DNA from 4 places in the Pseudomonas sp. MF09156 genome. Region 2 is predicted to be linked to each of the others. Evidence: predicted binding sites of a transcription regulator. Region 2 holds the regulator's gene; each other region holds the start of a gene.
The links. Region 2 encodes FliA, which starts transcription of late flagellar genes. Its sites were predicted from a motif close to CTAAAGTTTNNNNNNNNNNNGCCGNTAA; they were not measured.

Region 1: a site for FliA is predicted at 3,475-3,502, ahead of AC19YY_RS20545 (methyl-accepting chemotaxis protein). Genes of this name have one in related genera too.
Region 3: a site for FliA is predicted at 1,949-1,976, ahead of AC19YY_RS01860 (flagellar protein MotY). Genes of this name have one in related genera too.
Region 4: a site for FliA is predicted at 1,776-1,803, ahead of AC19YY_RS05405 (methyl-accepting chemotaxis protein). Genes of this name have one in related genera too.

Annotation. Positions count from the first base shown of each region.
Region 1 covers NZ_JCBCUR010000010.1:49,928-55,123, forward strand. The annotation lists gene pvdQ (bifunctional acylase PvdQ) at 1-556, shown strand, start outside; gene AC19YY_RS20535 (AAA family ATPase) at 562-1,086, opposite strand; gene pnuC (nicotinamide riboside transporter PnuC) at 1,083-1,646, opposite strand; gene AC19YY_RS20545 (methyl-accepting chemotaxis protein) at 1,751-3,385, opposite strand; gene AC19YY_RS20550 (undecaprenyl-diphosphate phosphatase) at 3,636-4,466, shown strand; gene AC19YY_RS20555 (DUF1294 domain-containing protein) at 4,466-4,849, shown strand; gene AC19YY_RS20560 (MmcQ/YjbR family DNA-binding protein) at 4,940-5,196, opposite strand, start outside.
Region 2 covers NZ_JCBCUR010000001.1:1,012,908-1,018,103, reverse strand. The annotation lists gene AC19YY_RS04900 (chemotaxis protein CheA) at 1-593, opposite strand, end outside; gene AC19YY_RS04895 (protein phosphatase CheZ) at 606-1,394, opposite strand; gene AC19YY_RS04890 (chemotaxis response regulator CheY) at 1,413-1,787, opposite strand; gene fliA (RNA polymerase sigma factor FliA) at 1,956-2,696, opposite strand; gene fleN (flagellar synthesis regulator FleN) at 2,693-3,526, opposite strand; gene flhF (flagellar biosynthesis GTPase FlhF) at 3,628-4,944, opposite strand; gene flhA (flagellar biosynthesis protein FlhA) at 4,956-5,196, opposite strand, start outside.
Region 3 covers NZ_JCBCUR010000001.1:412,253-417,448, reverse strand. The annotation lists gene AC19YY_RS01865 (argininosuccinate synthase) at 1-848, opposite strand, end outside; gene AC19YY_RS01860 (flagellar protein MotY) at 977-1,885, opposite strand; gene pyrC (dihydroorotase) at 2,042-3,088, shown strand; gene rnt (ribonuclease T) at 3,085-3,756, shown strand; gene AC19YY_RS01845 (peroxiredoxin) at 3,828-4,430, opposite strand; gene AC19YY_RS01840 (bacterioferritin-associated ferredoxin) at 4,666-4,884, shown strand; gene bfr (bacterioferritin) at 5,086-5,196, shown strand, end outside.
Region 4 covers NZ_JCBCUR010000001.1:1,117,786-1,122,981, forward strand. The annotation lists gene ctpM (methyl-accepting chemotaxis protein CtpM) at 1-194, opposite strand, end outside; gene AC19YY_RS05400 (Na+/H+ antiporter family protein) at 286-1,605, opposite strand; gene AC19YY_RS05405 (methyl-accepting chemotaxis protein) at 1,844-3,991, shown strand; gene AC19YY_RS05410 (DUF1850 domain-containing protein) at 3,999-4,415, opposite strand; gene AC19YY_RS05415 (TRAP transporter permease) at 4,412-5,196, opposite strand, start outside.

The sequences.
Region 1 (5,196 bases), on a different contig from region 2:
CCAGAAAGCCAATCTCGACAGCGGCCTGGGCCTGGTGCATTTCATCCAGGTCATGGAGCACATGCAGCAAGTGCCGGATGTGTGGCGCGTTGCGTTCGACCCGGATCACGCGCAAACCACCCCACGCGGCTTGCTCCTCGAACAGCCGCAGGTGGCCAAGGCATTGCGTGAGGCGATGCTGGCGTCAATCGCCCAAGTGAGCGAGTCGGGCTTGCAGGAGGGCGCGCGCTGGGGCGATATCCAGGTTTCCGGCAGCACGCCGATGCATGGTGGGCCGCAGGAGCTGGGCATCTACAACGCCATGCAAAGCGTGCCGAGGGCAGATGGCAAGCGCGAGGTGGTCAGCGGCAGCAGTTACTTGCAGATTGTCACTTTCGACGACCAGGGGCCCAAGGCCGAAGGCGTGTTGGCGTTCTCGCTGTCCAGCGATCCGGCGTCGCCCCACTTCAAGGATCAGACCCAGGCGTTCTCCGCGAAAAAGCTCAGCCCGTTGCCGTTTACCGAGCAGCAGATCAAGGCTGATCCGCAGTATCAACGGCAGGTGATCCACGAGTAGGGGATTTAGTCGGCGAGCAGGCGCGTCACGGCGGCAAAGGCCTGGTCATGCCGCGCCTGCCAATCCCCGCCAATCACCTTGAAGGGCTGGTGATGCTGCTCCAGCCAGTCGCGGCTGGCCTGGAAGAAGGCCTGGCGGTCTGCCAGGTCTGGCTGGCAGCGCTGGCCATCGGCGGTCCAGCCAATGCCTTCGGGCGACAGCAGCAGGTGCAGGTCGTAGTGGCGGGCCAGCAGCGCCTCATCGAGCCATGCCGGGGCATCGCCAAACAGGGTCAGGCTCCAGAGCTTGTTGGTCAGCAAGTGGGTGTCGAGGATCAACAGTTGCGGCTGCCGGGCGCGGCCGGCATCTTCCCAGGCCAGTTGGCCACGGGCGATGTCCGGGATGTCGGCCAGGGTCGTGTCACGCTGGTAATGGTCGATGAAATAGCGCACATATTCGCCCACCAGCACCGCGCCGAAATGCGCTTGCAGCTGCTCGGCCAGCCAGCTCTTACCGCTGGACTCGGGGCCTGCCATCACCAGCACCTTCATGTGCGCAACGCCGGGTCGGCGCGCCATTCGCGCCAGCCTTGCACGGCAATCACGGTGAACAAGGCGTAGAGCGCGGCTGTCAGGTACAGCCCTTTGTAGACAAACAGGCCGACAAAAATCACATCGACCACAATCCACAGCGCCCAGCATTGCACGCGTTTTTGCGCCATCCACATCTGCGCCACCAGGCTGAAACCGGTCAGGGCGGCATCCAGCCAGGGTTGCGCGGCATCGGTCCAGTGGGCCATGGCGGCGCCCAGCAGCAGGCTGCCCACGGCGCCAATGGTCAGGCTCAGGAGGATGGCCTGGCCGCCAAGACGGGTGACCTGGCGCCCTTGCTTGACCTCGCCGGCGCGGGTCCACTGCCACCAACCGTAGACTTGCAGGCCGGCGTAGACCACTTGCAGCAGCATGTCCGAATACAGCTTCACTTCGAAGAACACCCAGGTGTACAGCAGCACCATGACCAGGCCGATCGGCCAGCACCATGGGTTCTGCTTGACCGTCAGCCAGACGGCAATCACCCCCAGCGCGGCGGCAAACAGTTCAAGCCCGGACATGGGATTCCTTGGAAGAGTCGAAGAGGAGGGCGATTGTACCCAACCTCCCAGGCAAATGCAGAACCCCTGTAGGCGCTGGCAAACCAGCCCCTACACAGTGGGCGTTAGACCTTGAACTGGCGCAGCAGGCCGTTGAGCTCTTCGCTCAAGTCCTTCAGGTGCACGCTGGCCACACTCGACTGCTGGGCCGCCAGCGCAGTGCTGTGGGACAGGCCGGCAGCCTGGGTCACGTTCTGGTTGATGTCTTCCACCACATGGGCCTGTTGCAGGGTTGCGCTGGCAATCGAGGCGTTGAGGCCGTTGAGGTTGCGCAGGGCCTGGCCGATGGCATTCAGGCTGGCGCCCGCCTGGCCGGCTTGTTCGATGGTCAGTTGCGAGGCCTGGTGGCTGTCGCTGATCACCTTGACTGCTGCTTCGGAATGCCCTTGCAGGCGTTCGATCATGCTCTGGATTTCGGCGGTGGACTTTTGCGTACGCTGGGCCAGCAGGCGCACCTCATCGGCAACCACCGCAAAACCACGGCCCTGTTCGCCAGCGCGGGCGGCTTCGATGGCGGCGTTGAGGGCCAGCAGGTTGGTCTGGTCGGCAATCGAGCGAATCACCTCCAGCACCCCGCCAATCTGCGTGCTTTCGGTGGACAGGGTGCGGATCACTTCCACCGCCTGGCTGATGGTGCCGGACAGCGCGTCGATCTGTTGCAGGCTGCCGTCGATATTGACCTGGCCCTGTTCGGCCTGGGTCTGGGCATCGCGCATTTCGCTGGCGGCGTGTTCGGCATTCTTGGCCACGTCCTGCACGCCGTAGGTCACTTCGTTAATAGCGGTGGCCACCAACTCCATCTGCTGGGACTGCTGCTGGCTGCGGTCATGGGCCTGGCTGGCGTTGCTGCCCAGTTCGGCGGACGACTGGCCCAGGGCATTGGCGCACACCTGCAACTGGCTGACCACCTGGCGCAGCTTGGCAGTGAAGGTGTTGAAGTGCCGCGACAGTTGCGTGACCTCGTCCTGGCCATGGGTGTCGAGGCTGCGGGTCAGGTCGCTTTCACCGCTGGCGATGTTGGCCATGGCATGCACCGCTTCTTGCAGCGGGCGCACGATGCTGCGGGCAATCAGCACCACCAGCAGGGCCATGATCAGCGCAATGCCCAGGCCGATCAGCGAGGCTTCCCACACCTGGCCACGGAACTGTGCCTGCACATCATCTACATAGACGCCGGAGCCGATGATCCAGCCCCAGGGTTCGAACAACTGGATATAAGAGGTCTTGGCCACGGGCTCAGCCGCGCCAGGTTTCGGCCAACGGTAATCGACCATGCCGGCGCCCTTGGCCTTGGCCAGGGTGACGAATTCGTTGAACACCGCAAAGCCGTCCGGATCACGGATGGCCGAGAGGTTCTGGCCGTCAAGCTTGGGGTTGGCCGGGTGCATGATCATCACCGGCGTCAGGTCATTGATCCAGAAATAGTCATCCTGGTCATAGCGCAGCCCACGCACCACGCTCAGGGCTTGCTTCTGCGCGGCTTCGCGGGTCAGTACGCCGGTGGTTTCGAGGCTGTGATAAAAATTCAGAATCCCGCTGGCGGTCTGTACCACATGCTGGGTCTGCTGGCTCTTGGCCTGGTAGAGGTCGTCGTGGATCTGCTTGAGCATCAGCAAACCCAGGGTCAGCAACATCAACACGGCGACTATCAGGATCATCCAGAGGCGCCGGCTGATCGACATATTGCGCAAACTATTCATAGTCTTGTCACTCCGCGTTCTTATAATTTTCGGTGCTGCGTTGATCAGCCAGTGATAACGCGAAGCGAAATCCGGGCTTGTCTGATAGGCTTTCGGCCCGGAATCAAAAAACCTGAGTGCTGCCTGATTTTTCACAGAATTTTTGCAGTTCAGCCTTGATCCTGCGCGCGGCCTTGCAGCGTGCTCATCGTTAGTGAACACCTAGAAAATATCAACGAGGCATGCCGTCGCATGACCTTTTGGGGGAATAATGGATCTTTGGACCGCCTTTCAGGCACTGATACTTGGCATTGTCGAAGGGCTGACGGAGTTCTTGCCGATCTCCAGTACCGGGCACCAGATTATCGTCGCCGATTTGCTCGACTTCGGTGGCGAACGCGCCATGGCGTTCAACATCATCATTCAACTGGGCGCCATCCTGGCGGTGGTCTGGGAGTTCCGGCGCAAGATCCTTGACGTGGTGACCGGCCTGCCGACCCAGCGCAACGCCCAGCGCTTTACCATCAACCTGCTGATCGCCTTCCTTCCGGCGGTGGTGCTGGGGGTGATTTTTGCCGACCTGATCCACGAATACCTGTTCAACCCGATCACCGTGGCCACTGCGCTGGTGATCGGTGGGGTGATCATGTTGTGGGCCGAGCGCCGCGAGCATGTCATCCATGCCGAAACCGTCGATGACATCACCTGGAAAGACGCCTTGAAAGTCGGCTTTGCCCAGTGCCTGGCGATGATTCCGGGCACGTCGCGTTCCGGTTCGACCATCATCGGCGGCCTGCTGTTCGGCCTGTCGCGCAAGACGGCGACCGAGTTCTCGTTCTTCCTGGCAATGCCAACCATGGTCGGCGCGGCGGTGTATTCGGGCTACAAGTACCGTGAGCTGTTCCAGCCTGCGGACCTGCCGGTGTTCGCGCTCGGCTTTGTGGTCTCGTTCATCTTCGCGATGATTGCGGTGCGCGGTCTGCTCAAGTTCATCGCCAGCCACAGCTACGCAGTGTTTGCCTGGTACCGCATTGGGTTCGGCTTGCTGATCCTGGCCACCTGGCAGTTCGGCTGGATTGACTGGGCGGCGGCCAAGGCGTGATGACCATCCAGCATCCGCGCTTCAAGGCCCTGGTGTTTGTGCTGTTGTGTGCCGTGCCGTTGTTTGGCGCGGCACTGCTGGCGTATCGCGGGGTGTCGCTGATCCCGCTGGCGGCCTATGGGCTGGTCAGTGTGGTGACGTTTTGCTTGTACTGGAGCGACAAGCGCAAGGCCCAGAGCGACAGCTGGCGCACCCCGGAAAAGATCCTGCACGCGATGGAGCTGGCCGGTGGCTGGCCCGGTGCGTTGGTGGCACAGCAGGTGTTTCGCCACAAGACGCGCAAGGTGTCGTATCAGGTGGTGTTCTGGTTGATCGTGGTGCTGCACCAGGTGTTCTGGATCGATCAGTTGTTTCTGGGTGGCACGCTGCTGGCGGTCTTCTAGCTGTGTGGGGCTTGGGAGCGAAGCTGCGCTCCCACAGGGGTATGTGCATGTCTCGATGATCAAGTTGTGTGCAAGACGACCTGGACTGGCTTACTCGTCCAGCCTCAGGCCGATCTGCGTACGCTTGGGCAGTTTGCTCACCACCAACTGGTGGGAGCGCTGCAGCAAACCGCGCAACTCCTCGCCGCCCAGCGGGTAGGGCAGTTGCATGATGATCCACTGCGCGCGTGCCAGGTACGGCGCCGGGTGGATGCCCGGGCGGTCCACGTGGCCGAGGAACAGCTCCTTGTCGACCTTGAACGCCAGGGAGTCACCCCGCAGGTTCTGCAACGCGAACATCTTGTTGC
Region 2 (5,196 bases):
AACTGGTCGAGCAATGACTCGAACTCGGCGTCGGTGATGTCTTCGCTGGTCGGCACCATGGCCGGCGCAGCCGCTGCCGGTGCTTGTGCCTCGGCCTTGACGGCATTGAGGGAGTCCAGCAGTTGTTCGAATTCGCTGTCGGTAACGTCGGGCTCAGCCACCGGCTCAGGCGCCGCCTCAACCACCGGGGCGGCAGATACAGCGGCAGGCTCTGCCAGGCGCGCCAGGGCGGCCAGCAGTTCAGGGGTGGCAGCCGTAATCGGTGCGCGTTCGCGCACTTCATTGAACATGCCGTTGACCGCGTCCAGGGCTTCGAGGATCACGTCCATCAATTCCGAATCAACGTGACGCTCACCCTTGCGCAGGATGTCGAACACGTTTTCGGCGATGTGGCAGCACTCCACCAGCTCATGGAGCTGGAGGAAGCCGGCGCCCCCTTTTACAGTGTGAAAACCGCGAAAAATTGCATTGAGCAGGTTCGCATCATCCGGTCGGCTTTCCAGCTCGACCAGTTGCTCGGACAACTGCTCTAGAATTTCGCCGGCCTCTACAAGGAAATCCTGAAGGATTTCTTCATCGGCGCCGAAGCTCATATTGCGTGCTCCTTAGAAGCCTAAACTGGACAGCAAATCGTCTACGTCATCTTGACCTGACATAACGTCTTCACGTTTATCGGCATGAATCTGCGGACCTTCACCCTTGGCGAGGTGTTTTTGTGGATCTTTTTCCGAGAGGATCGCTTCGCGGTCGTGTTCGATGCCGGCAAAACGGTCGACCTGACCGGCCATCAGCACCAGTTTGAGCAGGTTGCTTTCCACTTCGGTGACCAGCAGGGTCACGCGCTTGATCACCTGGCCGGTCAGGTCCTGGTAGTCCTGGGCCAGCAGGATGTCATTGAGGTTGCTGGAAACCGTGCGGTTTTCCTGCTCGCTGCGTGACAGGAAACCCTCGACCCGGCGCGCCAGCTCGCGAAATTCTTCAGCACCCACTTCGCGCCGCATGAAGCGACCCCAATCAGCGCTCAACGCCTTGGCCTCATTGGCCATGCCGTTCACCAGGGGTGTGGCGTTTTCCACCAGGTCCATGGTGCGATTGGCTGCCGCCTCAGTCAGCCTGACCACGTAGGACAGGCGTTCGGTGGCATCGGTGATCTGCGAGATTTCCTCGGCCTGGGGCATGTGCGGGTCGATCTGGAAATTGACGATCGCACTGTGCAACTCACGGGTGAGCTTGCCCACTTCCTGATACAGGCCGCGGTCGCGGGTCTGGTTGAGCTCATGGATCAACTGCACTGCGTCGCCGAACTGGCCTTTTTCCAGGCTTTCGACGAGTTGGTGAGCATGTTTTTTCAGGGTCGACTCAAAGTCGGCCTGCGATGATTCTTTATGCTCCATAGCTCCCCCGTGGCAGCATCAATGACCGATGCGTTCGAAGATTTTTTCAATCTTCTCTTTCAAGGCCAGTGCAGTGAATGGCTTGACCACGTAGCCGTTGACCCCGGCCTGGGCGGCTTCGATGATCTGTTCACGCTTGGCTTCAGCGGTCACCATCAGCACAGGCAGGCTGCGCAGCTTTTCATCAGCGCGCACGTGGCGCAGCAGATCGATACCGGTCATGCCAGGCATGTTCCAGTCGGTTACCAGAAAGTCGATGCTCCCGCTGTTGAGGATCGGAATCGCCGTAATGCCGTCATCCGCCTCGACCGTGTTAGTGAACCCAAGGTCACGCAACAGGTTTTTTATGATCCGCCGCATCGTTGAGAAGTCATCAACGATGAGGATTTTCATGTTCTTGTCCAATTCGACCTCCAAGCAGTCTTAAACGCGTCCAGCACCTGGGCGCGCCATATCATTCAACAGGCATTACACAAAAAGGACTGCTGGGGCACATCACGGGCCGCTCCCGCCAGGCTTGCGCCGTGGCGGTTATCGTTCGCACTGTCCCCACACTGCCTGTCAGCGCGCTCGCCACTCTCCCAAACGCCCCCGCAAGCGGGCCGCGCATTGGCTATGTAGCTGGCTGACCCGCGATTCGCTGACCCCCAGGACCTCACCGATTTCCTTGAGGTTCAGCTCTTCGTCGTAGTACAGCGCCAACACCAGCCGCTCACGTTCCGGCAGATTGGCAATCGCCTCTGCCAGGGCGCCCTGGAAGCGTTCATCTTCCAGGTCGCGTGAAGGCTCCTGGTGAGCGCTCGCGCCATCCTCGTGCAGCCCTTCATGTTCGCCGTCCTGCAGCAGGTCGTCGAAACTGAACAGGCGGCTGCCCAAGGTATCGTTCAAAATCCCGTAGTAATCGTCGAGACTCAATTGGAGTTCGGCCGCAACTTCGTGATCTTTAGCGTCGCGACCGGTTTTTGCTTCAATTGAGCGAATTGCGTCACTCACCATCCGGGTATTGCGGTGGACCGAACGCGGCGCCCAATCACCTTTACGCACTTCATCGAGCATCGCGCCACGGATACGGATACCCGCATACGTCTCGAAACTCGCACCCTTGCTCGCGTCGTACTTGGTCGACACTTCGAGCAGGCCGATCATCCCCGCCTGGATCAGGTCTTCGACCTGGACACTGGCGGGCAGGCGTGCCAGCAGGTGGTAGGCAATGCGCTTGACCAGGGGCGCATAGCGCTCGATCAATTCGCCCTGGCTGTCACGCGCTGATTTTTTGTAAAGGTTGTAGCCGCTGGCTGTCATAGCACCGGTCCCGCACTCGTCTGATGCACCAATCGCTCGACGAAAAACTCCAGATGCCCCCGGGGATTGGCGGGCAGTGGCCAGGTATCGACCTTCTGAGCAATTGCCTTGAACGCCAACGCGCATTTCGAACGAGGGAACGCTTCATAGACTGCACGCTGCTTTTGCACAGCCTTGCGCACACACTCGTCATAGGGAACTGCGCCGACGTATTGTAAGGCGACATCGAGGAAGCGATCCGTGACCTTGGTCAACTTGGCGAACAGGTTGCGCCCTTCTTGCGGGCTCTGGGCCATGTTGGCAAGCACGCGGAAGCGGTTCATGCCGTAGTCGCGGTTGAGCAGTTTGATCAGGGCGTAGGCGTCGGTGATCGAGGTGGGTTCGTCGCAGACCACCAGCAATACTTCTTGCGCGGCGCGCACGAAGCTGACCACGGACTCGCCGATCCCGGCGGCAGTGTCGATCACCAGCACGTCGAGGTTGTCGCCGATATCACTGAAGGCCTGGATCAGGCCGGCGTGCTGCGCCGGGCTCAGATGCACCATGCTCTGGGTGCCGGAGGCGGCCGGGACGATGCGAATCCCCCCAGGCCCCTGCAACAGCACGTCGCGCAGCTCACAGCGGCCTTCAATGACATCGGCCAGGGTATGTTTGGGCGTCAGTCCCAGCAGAACGTCAACGTTCGCCAGGCCCAGGTCGGCATCCAGCAGCATGACGCGGCGGCCAAGCTCTGCCAGGGCCAGGGACAAATTCACTGACACGTTAGTTTTCCCGACGCCACCTTTGCCGCCGGTCACCGCGATCACCTGTACGGGATGCATGCTGCCCATGTTCTTTCTTTACCTTGTCTTGCTTAGCCGCAGGCTACATAGGGTGGCCGCGGTAGCAGACCATCGATGTAGGTACATTGCACTGTGTTGCATGTTGCCGTTCAGCCGACCCGCTTGGCTGGGTTGTGATAGAGGTCGGCGAACATATCCGCCATCGCCTCTTCACTGGGTTCGTCCTGCATTTGCACACTGACCGCGCGGCTGACCAACTGATGACGGCGCGGCAGATGCAAGTCATCCGGGATCCGCGGCCCGTCGGTCAGGTAGGCGACCGGTAATTCATGGCTGATGGCAAGGCTCAACACTTCGCCCAGGCTTGCGGTTTCATCCAGCTTAGTCAGGATGCAACCGGCCAGCCCACAACGTTTGTAGCTGTGGTACGCAGCAGTCAGAACCTGTTTCTGGCTGGTTGTTGCAAGTACCAGGTAATTTTTCGACTTGATCCCGCGCCCGGCCAGGCTTTCCAGTTGCATGCGCAATGCCGGGTCGCTGGCTTGCAGGCCGGCGGTATCGATCAGCACCACGCGCTTGCGCAGCAGCGGGTCGAGGGCGTTGGCCAGGGACTGGCCCGGGTCGACGTGGGTCACCGGCACATTGAGGATCCGGCCCAGGGTCTTGAGCTGTTCCTGGGCACCGATGCGGTAGCTGTCCATGCTCACCAGCGCAATGTTATGGGCGCCGTACTTGAGGACATAACGGGCGGCCAGCTTGGCCAGGGTGGTGGTCTTGCCCATGCCGGCAGGGCCGACCATGGCAATCACGCCACCTTCTTCAAGGGGTTCGATTTCCGGGGTCTGGATCATCCGCGCCAGGTGCGCCAGCAACATGCGCCAGGCCTGGCGAGGCTCTTCTATGCCGGTGGTCAATTCCAGCAAGTCGCGCGACAACGGGCCGGACAGGCCAATGCGTTGCAGGCGGCGCCAGAGGTTGGCCTGTTGCGGCTTGCTGCCTTGCAACTGGTTCCAGGCCAGCGAGCCCAACTGCACTTCCAGCAATTCACGCAGGCCATTGAGCTCAAAACGCATCGAGTCGAACACGCGCTGGTCAACCGCAGCGGCCGGTGCTGGCGCGGCGGGACGTGGCGGCTCGACAAAAGTCGGTTCGACGAGTGGCTCGGCCGCCGTCAGCGGCAGGCCGGCAAACAATTGGCGATTGGTGGTCGCATCGCTGTCGCCACGCATGCTCAGCTCGGCCTGGGCCGAGACAATACGCGAGGCGGTCTTGCGCAACTCGTCTTCGAGTTCCATGTTCGGCACGCGCGGCGCCAAGGCCTGGGGTTTGTAATCCAGGGCAGCCGTCAGCTCGACACCGCCGGCAATGCGACGGTTACCGATAATAGCCGCGTCGGCGCCCAGTTCATCACGAACCAGCTTCATGGCCTGACGCATATCGGCGGCGAAAAAACGCTTTACTTGCATAACCCACTACCTCAGCCGTTGGGCCCTACTGTCGCGACGATAGTCACTTGCTTATTGTCAGGAATTTCCTGGTAAGCCAAAACGTGCAAATTCGGTACTGCCAGGCGTCCAAACCGCGACAACATCGCTCGGACGGGGCCTGCCACCAGCAGAATCACCGGTTGGCCCTGCATTTCCTGGCGCTGTGCGGCGTCAATCAACGAACGCTGCAGCTTTTCAGCCATGCTTGGCTCCAGCAGGACGCCCTCTTCC
Region 3 (5,196 bases), 600 kb from region 2:
ATGGTGCCACCCGGGGTTTCGTAGCAGCCACGGGACTTCATGCCCACGTAGCGGTTTTCGACGATATCCAGACGACCGATACCGTGCTCGCCACCGATACGGTTCAGGGTCGCCAGTACGGTGGCCGGAGTCATTTCGACACCGTCCAGCGCAACGATGTCGCCGTTGCGGTAGGTCAGTTCCAGGTATTGCGGCTTGTCAGGAGCGTTCTCCGGGGAGACGGTCCATTTCCACATGTCTTCTTCGTGCTCGGTCCAGGTGTCTTCCAGTACGCCGCCTTCATAGGAGATGTGCAGGAGGTTGGCATCCATCGAGTACGGGGACTTTTTCTTACCGTGGCGCTCGATCGGGATGGCGTGCTTTTCAGCGTAATCCATCAGCTTTTCACGGGACAGCAGGTCCCACTCACGCCAAGGAGCAATCACTTTCACGCCTGGCTTCAAGGCATAGGCGCCCAGTTCGAAACGCACCTGGTCGTTGCCCTTGCCGGTGGCACCATGGGAAATGGCGTCTGCGCCGGTTTCATTGGCAATTTCGATCAGGCGCTTGGCGATCAGAGGACGTGCGATGGAAGTACCCAGCAGGTACTCGCCTTCGTAGACGGTGTTGGCGCGAAACATCGGGAAAACGAAATCGCGGACGAATTCTTCGCGCAGGTCGTCAATGTAGATCTCTTTGACGCCCATGGCTTGCGCCTTGGCTCGTGCAGGTTCGACCTCTTCGCCCTGACCCAGGTCAGCGGTAAAGGTCACCACTTCACAGTTATAAGTATCCTGCAGCCACTTGAGGATCACCGAAGTGTCCAGGCCGCCGGAATACGCGAGAACGACCTTGTTTACGTCGGCCATGCCATCACTCCACGGGGTTTTACGGAAAGGCGTCGATTCTACCGATCAAAACCGTGAAATTACAGGGGCGCGACAGCAAATGAAGATAAAGCGACAGATTATGTCGGGCGAGCGACGAATGGCCGCACCTAAGAGGTCGCTGCTGCGTTCGCCGGACCCGCAGCCTGAGGCGCCGGCTTTTCTGGGGCGGGCACGCGGTCGAGGTGGATATTCACCCGTCGGTTCTTCGCCCGGTTGGCAGGATTGGTATTGGGTACCAGTGGATAACGTTCACCGTGGAAACGCAGCACGATCTGCGACTCGGGGATGCCGTTGGCCTTGAAGAAGTCCATCACGGCCAAGCCTCGGCGTCGGGACAGGTCACGATTGGTCAGGCGGTTGCCGCTGTTGTCCGAGTGGCCGTCCAGCTCGATATGGTTGACCGTAGGGTCGGCCTTGATGAACTCAAGCATCACCATCAACTTGGCCTTGGCGGCTGGGTCCAGGTCGATGCCGCCGCCCGGAAAGCCGACTTCAGCCTGCTTGACCTGCTCGAAGTTCATCGGCAGCAACTTCGCGGTACACAACTGGTAGTCGCTGTAGGCCTTGTTAAAGCGTACCGGCAGCAGGCGGATCTCCGAATAACCGCCATCCCGCGAATAGTGGCGCACGGTCGGGCTGCGGCCATCGAGCAAGCCATTGAACAGGCGCCCGGCCTGGGGCTGGGAACTGTTGAACAGCACATCACCACTGCCGGCCCGCACGGCGCCGAGGTTGATATCACCGCGCCCAGGCTGCCACGGCGCGGCCGCCGCCAATAGTGTTGCAGAGCCGACGCCCAACGCACCGTTGTAGGCTTTCAAACGAAATGTCGCCTGCTCGCCGGCCCGGCGCACGAACTCACCCGAACCAAAATCGGCAATCGGCTGGCTCAAGCGGCACTCGAACTTGTCGCCTTCCACCTTCCACTCAATATTTTCCAGGCGCGTCTGGAACGTCAGGGCCATCGCGGGCAGGCTGGCGAACACGCTGAGCAGGGCTAGATATTGCTGGCGCACGGGCGGCTCCACTGGTTTCTACAACACAACAAGGCGTCATACATCGTTAAGGCATACCCAGGGATATCGGTCGCGTCCTGCAAAACTTGATAGCGAGTGCCTGCAAGAGTCTTTTCCGGTAGCATTCCCACCAGATTGACCCGCCTGGAATCCCCAATGTCCGACCGCCTGACCCTGCTGCGTCCCGACGACTGGCATATTCATCTTCGCGATGGTGCTGCGTTGCCCCAAACCGTGGCCGATGTTGCGCGCACGTTTGGCCGCGCCATCATCATGCCTAACCTGGTACCTCCGGTGCGCAATGCCGCAGAAGCCGACGCCTATCGCCAGCGCATCCTCGCTGCGCGGCCGGCCGGCAGCCGCTTCGAACCGTTGATGGTGCTCTACCTGACCGACCGCACCCAGCCCGCCGAAATCCGCGAGGCCAAGGCCAGCGGTTTCGTACACGCCGCCAAGCTGTATCCGGCCGGCGCCACGACCAACTCCGACTCAGGCGTGACCAGTATCGACAAGATCCTGCCCGCCATCGAAGCCATGGCCGAAGTGGGCATGCCGCTGCTGATCCACGGTGAAGTCACCCGTGGCGATGTCGATGTGTTCGACCGCGAGAAGATCTTCATCGACGAACACATGCGCCGTGTGGTCGAACTGTTCCCGACCCTCAAGGTGGTGTTCGAGCACATCACCACCGCAGACGCCGTGCAGTTCGTCACCGAGGCGTCGGCCAACGTCGGCGCGACCATCACCGCGCATCACCTGCTGTACAACCGCAACCACATGCTGGTGGGCGGGATCCGGCCGCACTTCTATTGCCTGCCGATCCTCAAGCGCAACACCCACCAGGTGGCGTTGCTCGATGCGGCTACCAGTGGCAATGCGAAGTTCTTCCTCGGCACCGACTCGGCGCCCCACGCCCAGCACGCCAAGGAAGCGGCCTGCGGCTGTGCCGGCTGCTACACCGCTTATGCGGCGATCGAGCTGTACGCCGAGGCCTTCGAGGCGCGTAACGCCCTGGACAAACTCGAGGCTTTCGCCAGCCTCAATGGCCCGCGTTTCTACGGCCTGCCGGCGAATACCGACCGTATTACCCTGGTCCGTGAAGACTGGACCGCCCCCACCAGCCTGCCATTTGGCGAGCTGACCGTTATCCCGCTGCGCGCCGGTGAAACACTGCGCTGGCGCCTGCTGGAGGAACACAAGTGAGTGAAGACCATTACGACGACGAACAGGAACACGGTGGCGGCGGTTCGCGCCATCCGATGGCCGAGCGTTTTCGCGGCTATCTGCCTGTCGTTATCGACGTAGAAACCGGCGGCTTCAATTGCGCTACCGATGCGCTGCTGGAAATTGCAGCAACCACCATCGGCATGGACGAACAGGGCTTTGTGTATCCAGAACACACCCATTTCTTCCGCGTCGAGCCGTTTGAAGGCGCCAACATCGAAGCCGCAGCCCTGGAATTCACTGGGATCAAGCTCGACCATCCGTTGCGCATGGCCGTTAGCGAAGAAGCGGCATTGACCGATATCTTCCGTGGCGTACGCAAGGCCTTGAAGGCCAACGGCTGCAAACGCGCGATCCTGGTCGGCCACAACAGCAGCTTCGACCTGGGCTTCCTCAACGCCGCCGTGGCGCGCCTGGACATGAAGCGCAACCCGTTTCACCCGTTCTCCAGCTTTGACACCGCCACCCTGGCTGGCCTGGCTTATGGCCAGACCGTACTGGCCAAGGCGTGCCAGGCAGCCGGTATCGACTTCGACGGTCGCGAGGCCCACTCAGCTCGCTACGACACCGAGAAGACTGCCGATCTGTTCTGCGGCATCGTCAACCGCTGGAAGCAGATGGGCGGCTGGGAAGATTTCAGCGACTGATTGAATCGCCAAATCCCACGCATAAAAAAACCGGCCCTCTCAGGCCGGTTTTTTTTCACCGCGAACCTGGCTTACAGCTTGCCAGCGTTCTCGGTCAGGTAAGCCGCAACGCCTGCTGGCGAAGCGTTCATGCCTTTGTCGCCTTTTTTCCAGTTGGCTGGGCAGACTTCGCCGTGCTCTTCGTGGAATTGCAGAGCGTCGACCAGGCGGATCAGCTCTTCCATGTTACGGCCCAGCGGCAGGTCGTTGATGATCTGCGAGCGCACAACGCCCTTGTCGTCGATCAGGAACGCGCCACGGAAAGCCACGCCGCCTTCGGACTCAACGTCGTAGGCCTTGGCGATGTCGTGCTTCATGTCGGCAGCCATGGTGTATTTGACTTTGCCGATGCCGCCATCATTGATAGCGGTGTTGCGCCAGGCGTTGTGGGTGAAATGGGAGTCGATGGAAACGGCGACCACTTCAACGTTACGCGCCTTGAAATCGTCCATGCGGTGATCCAGGGCGATCAGCTCGGACGGGCAGACGAAGGTGAAGTCCAGCGGATAGAAGAACACCAGGCCGTATTTGCCTTTGATGGCTTCAGACAGCTTGAAGCTATCAACGATTTCGCCATTGCCGAGGACGGCTGGGACGTCGAAATCCGGGGCTTGTTTGCCGACGAGTACGCTCATTGGTTATCTCCTGATGGTAATTGAAGTAAATGGACCGCCCTTGAGTCTGCCGCGAATTGACGACAGGCCTGTGACGCGATCACGCTTCGTAAAGACCGACCATCATACCTGAAAAAAGCCGTTCGTCAGTGTGGGGGCCAGGGCGGGCAACGGTTTGAGAAAGCACTTTGACAATCATTCTCGTTAACATTAAGATCCATCGCACTTAAGCCTTAAACCGCGATGGTTCTCCCTTATGTATGTCTGCCTCTGCACTGGCGTCACCGACGGACAAATCCGCGAAGCGATCTATGAAGGTTGCTGCAGCTACAAGGAAGTGCGTGAAACCACCGGCGTTGCCAGCCAATGTGGCAAATGTGCCTGCCTTGCCAAGCAAGTGGTACGGGAAACCCTGACAAAACTGCAGGTAGCCCAGGCGGCGATCCCCTACTCGGCAGAATTTACACACGCCTGAAACAGCCTATTTTAAAGAACCGGACTTAGTGTCCGGTTTTTTTATGCCTGTAATTCAAATAGTTAGGGCCAAGACGCGGAACACAAACATTCTTATTCCGATTAATTTTCATTTATTATTCAATAACTTAGGTTTGACACCAGTAATTGCGCAGCTCAAACTCCGCCCTATATACAACGAACACAGGGCAGGACCCCAATCATGAAAGGCGACATCTCAGTCATCCAGCAACTCAACAAAATCCTTGCCAATGAACTGGTCGCGATCAATCAGTACTTCCTGCATGCACGCATGTATGACGATTGGGGTCTG
Region 4 (5,196 bases), 100 kb from region 2:
GTGGTCATCGCCACCTCGACATAACTTTGCAGGGTGGCCTTGGCGTTGTTGAGCAGGCGCTGGCGGGTTTCGGCCACCTCGGTGCGCGCCTGTTCCTTGAGGATCCACACCGTGGTCAGGCTGATGACCACCGCGAACAACAACACCGGCAATACGGCAAGGGACAGGACTTTGGCCTTCAGACTCAGACGCATGGATCTTCTCTCTTGTAGGGCAACGTTAAGAGGTTAACGGCCCGCAGAGAAAAAACTGTAGGAGCCGGCAAGCCGACTCCTACAGGGGGTGTTACAGGGTCATCGCGGCAAACCAGCCGAACACCAGCAACGGCAGGTTGTAGTGCAGGAAGGTCGGGACCACGGTGTCCCAGATATGGTGATGCTGGCCGTCGATATTCAGACCCGAGGTCGGCCCCAGGGTGGAGTCCGACGCGGGAGAGCCGGCATCGCCTAGGGCCCCGGCGGTGCCGACGATGCAGACGATGGCCAGCGGGCTGAACCCCAGTTGCACACACAGCGGCACAAAAATCGCCGCAAGGATCGGCACGGTGGAGAATGACGAGCCAATGCCCATGGTCACCAGCAGGCCCACCAGCAGCATCAACAGCGCCCCCACGCCACGGCTGTGGCCGATGAAGGCGGCGGAGGCCTGCACCAGCGTCTGTACCTGGCCGGTAGCCTTGAGCACTTCGGCAAACCCGGAAGACGCGATCATGATGAAGCCGATCATCGCCATCATCTTCATGCCTTCGGTGAACAGGTCATCGGTGTCGCGCCAGCGCACGATGCCCGATACCGAGAAGATCAGGAAACCCGCCAGGGCGCCGATGATCATCGAGTCCAGCCACAACTGGATAATAAAGGCCGAGGCAATGGCCAGCCCGGCCACCAGCAGGGTCAGCGGGTTGTATTGCACCGCCACTTGCTCGACCCGTTCGATTTTCTCCAGGTCATAGACGCGCTTTTTGCGGTAGCTGATAAACACCGCCACCAGCAGGCCGAACACCATGCCCAGCGCCGGGATGCCCATGGCATGGGTGACATTGACCTGGCTGATATCCACCCCGCTCTTGGCAACGTTGGCCAGCAGGATCTGGTTGAGGAAGATGTTGCCGAAGCCCACCGGCAGGAACATGTACGGGGTGATCAGGCCGAAGGTCATGACGCAGGCGATCAGGCGCCGGTCAATCTGCAACTTGGTCAGTACATACAGCAGCGGTGGCACCAGCAACGGGATAAAGGCGATATGGATCGGCAGGATGTTCTGCGAGGCAATCGCCACCGCCCCCAGCAGGCAGATCAGCAGCCATTTGACGTGACTGCCGCCGGTAGCCTCCTGGCGGTCCACCAGCAGCAGGGCCTTGTCCGCCAGGGCGTGGGCCAGGCCGGACTTGGCAATCGCCACGGCGAAAGCACCGAGCAACGCGTAGGACAGCGCCACTGTGGCACCGCCGCCCAGGCCGCTGTTGAACGCGCTGAGCGTCGCGTCGATCCCCAGGCCGCCGGTCAAGCCGCCGACCAGCGCGCCGACGATGATCGCGATGACCACATGCACGCGGGACAGGCTGAGCACGAGCATGGTACCGACCGCGGCGATTACTGCGTTAATCATGGTTACCTCAAGACAGAAACATAAAAACAACACGCGCCGGCGCCCTGGCCAGATGGCGACCACGGCACACGCAGAAAGGGAGTTTTATTAGAGGGCGCGCACTTTGCAGCAGCCGGCGCGTCATGTCAAAGCACGACGTCGCAAACAGAATTCAATTGATCGTATGAATAAAGAAAAAAACCACGCGGCCGATACAACGGATCATCTCTGTCGTAACGAAAGGTTAAGGATCTCCATGTCGCTCAGGCAGCTGTCCATTCAATGGAAAATCACCCTCCTCGCCGGCCTTTGTCTGTTGGGGATCGTGACCCTGCTGGTGGGTCTGTCGCTGTATCGGATGGACCAGAGCTCACAAAGGGTCCAGACCTCCAGTACGCAGATGCTCAATGTCGCGGCCCAATCGCGCATCGAAGCCCAGGGTGAAGTCCAGGCCCTGGGCATCCGCCAGCAATTTATGGACGCCTATCAGTACGGCCATGGTTTTTCGCGCCAGGTGCTGTTTTTGCGCGAACAGGCCGAGAAGCGCTTTCTCGATGCCTTCGACCTGCGTGAGGACCTGACCCGCCAGGTCAAGGCTGCCCTGCAAGCCAACCCGGACCTGCTGGGCCTGTCCCTGGTCTTTGAAGCCAACGCCCTGGATGGCAAGGATGAGCTGTTCGCCGGCCAGGCGGAGCTGGGCAGCAATGAAAAGGGACGCTTTGCCCTGTACTGGTCGCAGCCGACACCCGGCACGCTGACCTCGATGGCGCTGCCGGAAAGCGATATGTCCGACACCAGCGTCGGCCCCAGCGGCGAAAAGGCCAACACCTGGTTCACCTGCCCGCGCAGCACGCTCAAGCCGTGTGTGATCGAGCCGTACTTCTATGTGATCGACGGGCACAACGTATTGCTGACCAGCATCGTGTTCCCGCTCATGGTCAATGGCAAAGTCATCGCCTCGCTGTCGGTGGACATCAACCTCAACAGCCTGCAGGCCGTCAGCCAGAACGCCAGCCGCAAACTGTATGACGGCCAGACCAACGTCAGCATCATCAGCCCGGTGGGTTTGCTCGCCGGCTACAGCCCGGATGCCAGCAAGCTCAGCCAGCGCCTGGACAGCGTGGATACCGCCAGCGGCGCGCAACTGATCAGCGCCATGGCCAGCAGCACCCAGACCTACAGCCTGCGTACCGATCATCAACTCAAGGTCCTGGCCCCCTTCCAGCCCATTCCCAATGGCAAGTCCTGGGGCGTGTTGCTGGATGTGCCGGAACAAGTCCTGATCGGCCCCGCGCAAGCCCTCAAGGCCGAGCTGGATGCCGACAACACCAAAGGCACCCTGCTGGAACTGGGCCTGGGCCTGCTCGCCGCCATCGTCGGCTTGCTGTTGGTGTGGCTGATGGCCCGCAGCGTGACCCGGCCGATCCTCGGCGTGGCCCGTATGCTGGAGGATATCGCCAGCGGCGAAGGCGACCTGACCCGGCGCCTGGCCTACGACAAGCGCGATGAGCTGGGCGAGTTGGCCAGTTGGTTCAACCGCTTCCTCGACAAACTGCAACCGATCATTGCCGAGGTCAAACGCTCGGTACAGGACGCGCGCAGCACCGCCGACCAATCGGCGGCGATTGCCAGCCAGACCAGCGCCGGCATGGACCAGCAGTACCGCCAGGTGGATCAGGTGGCCACCGCCTCCCACGAAATGAGCGCCACCGCCCAGGATGTCGCGCGCAGCGCCGCCCAGGCAGCACAAGCCGCCCGCGATGCCGACCAGGCCACCCGCGAAGGCCTGACCGTGATCGACCGCACCACCACCAGCATCGGCCACCTGGCCGCCGACATGAGTACGGCGATGGCCCAGGTCGAAGGCCTGGCGGCCAATAGCGAGCAGATCGGTTCAGTGCTGGAAGTGATCCGCGCGATTGCCGAACAGACCAACCTGTTGGCGCTCAACGCCGCCATCGAAGCCGCCCGCGCCGGTGAGGCCGGGCGCGGTTTTGCGGTGGTGGCGGACGAAGTGCGCAACCTCGCGCGGCGCACCCAGGAGTCGGTGGAAGAAACCCGCCAAGTGATCGAACAGTTGCAAAACGGCACCCAGGAAGTGGTGAGTTCCATGAACAACAGCCACCGCCAGGCCCAGGGCAGTGTCGAGCAGGTGGGCCAGGCCGTCACGGCATTGCGCCAGATCGGCGACGCCGTGACTGTGATCAGCGACATGAACCTGCAGATCGCCAGCGCCGCCGAACAGCAAAGCGCGGTGGCCGAGGAGATCAACAGCAACGTGGCGACGATTCGCGACGTGACCGAGTCGCTGTCGGAACAAGCCAATGAATCGGCGCGGGTCAGCCAGACGCTGAACAGCCTGGCCAATCAGCAACAGGGGTTGATGGACCAGTTCCGAGTCTGATGGCGCCTTAAAATGCGCGGGGCCTGGCGCTGGATGCAACATCCAGCTCACACCCCCACAGCTCCAGCGCCGGTCGGCTCGCGTGTGGCGGGCCGAGCCAGGCACTCAGCCAGTGGCAGCGCTGGTTGAAGCACACTTGATAATCCCCGGCCTCGGGGGCTCGCCCCACACGTAACGGTTGCACAGGCGGCAACTGACGCCGGTAATGCCAACTGCCCTCGCGCAGTTCGGCGCCGTGCGGGATTTCCATGCCTGCCCCGGAACCCTTGACCCGCGCCTCGCCCAGCAGCAATCCCTCGGGCGTTACGCGGTAGTCCTCCTCCCAGCGCACTTTCTCAACGGTATGGGTCCAGGCCAGGGTGAAGGCTGGCGTGGGGATTTGTGCCCAGACCGCGCCGGCCAACCCCAGGCACAGGCCGATCACGCAGTGGCCACCTGAGCTCGGCGAGCACGCCAGCAGTGCTGTGCGATCAACAGTACGGCCAGGGCGAAGCCGATTTCATCGCTTAACGGCGTCGCCAGAATCAGGCTGGCACCGGCGGCAAAGCCCAGCATGCGTTCCCACCCACTGAGCCGGGTCTGCAGGTAACCGGTGAACACTGCGCCCCAGATGCCAATGGCCAGCAGCGCCTTGGCCACCACATACAGTGTGGCCAGCAGACTATCGCCCTGGAGCATCAACGCCGGCTCGTACACCGCCATGAACGGCACGACAAACCCGGCCACCGCGATGCGGATCGCCCACAGGCTGATGTTCAGGCCGCTTGCCCGGGCAATCGGCGCCGCCGCGAAACAGGCCAGCGCCACCGGTGGCGTGAGGTCCGCCATGATGCCGAAATAGAACACGAACATGTGCGACACAATCAGCGGCACCCCCAGGTCGAGCAAGGCCGGGGCGGCAATCGAACTGGTGATGATGTAGTTGGGAATGGTCGGGATGCCCATGCCCAGCACCAGGCAAGTGAGCATGGTGAGCAGCAGCGACAGGAACAGGCTGTCCCGGCCGATGGCAAGGATATAGCCGGCAAAGGTGGAGGCCACCCCGGTCAGCGACACCACGCCGATGATCACCCCCACCAGGGCGCAGGCGATGCCCACCGGCACCGCATGGCGCGCGCCTTCGACCAGCGCATGCAGGCAGAGGCCCAGGGTGTCGCGGCCGCCCTTGATAAACCAGCACACCGCCACCAGCAGCACCACCACCC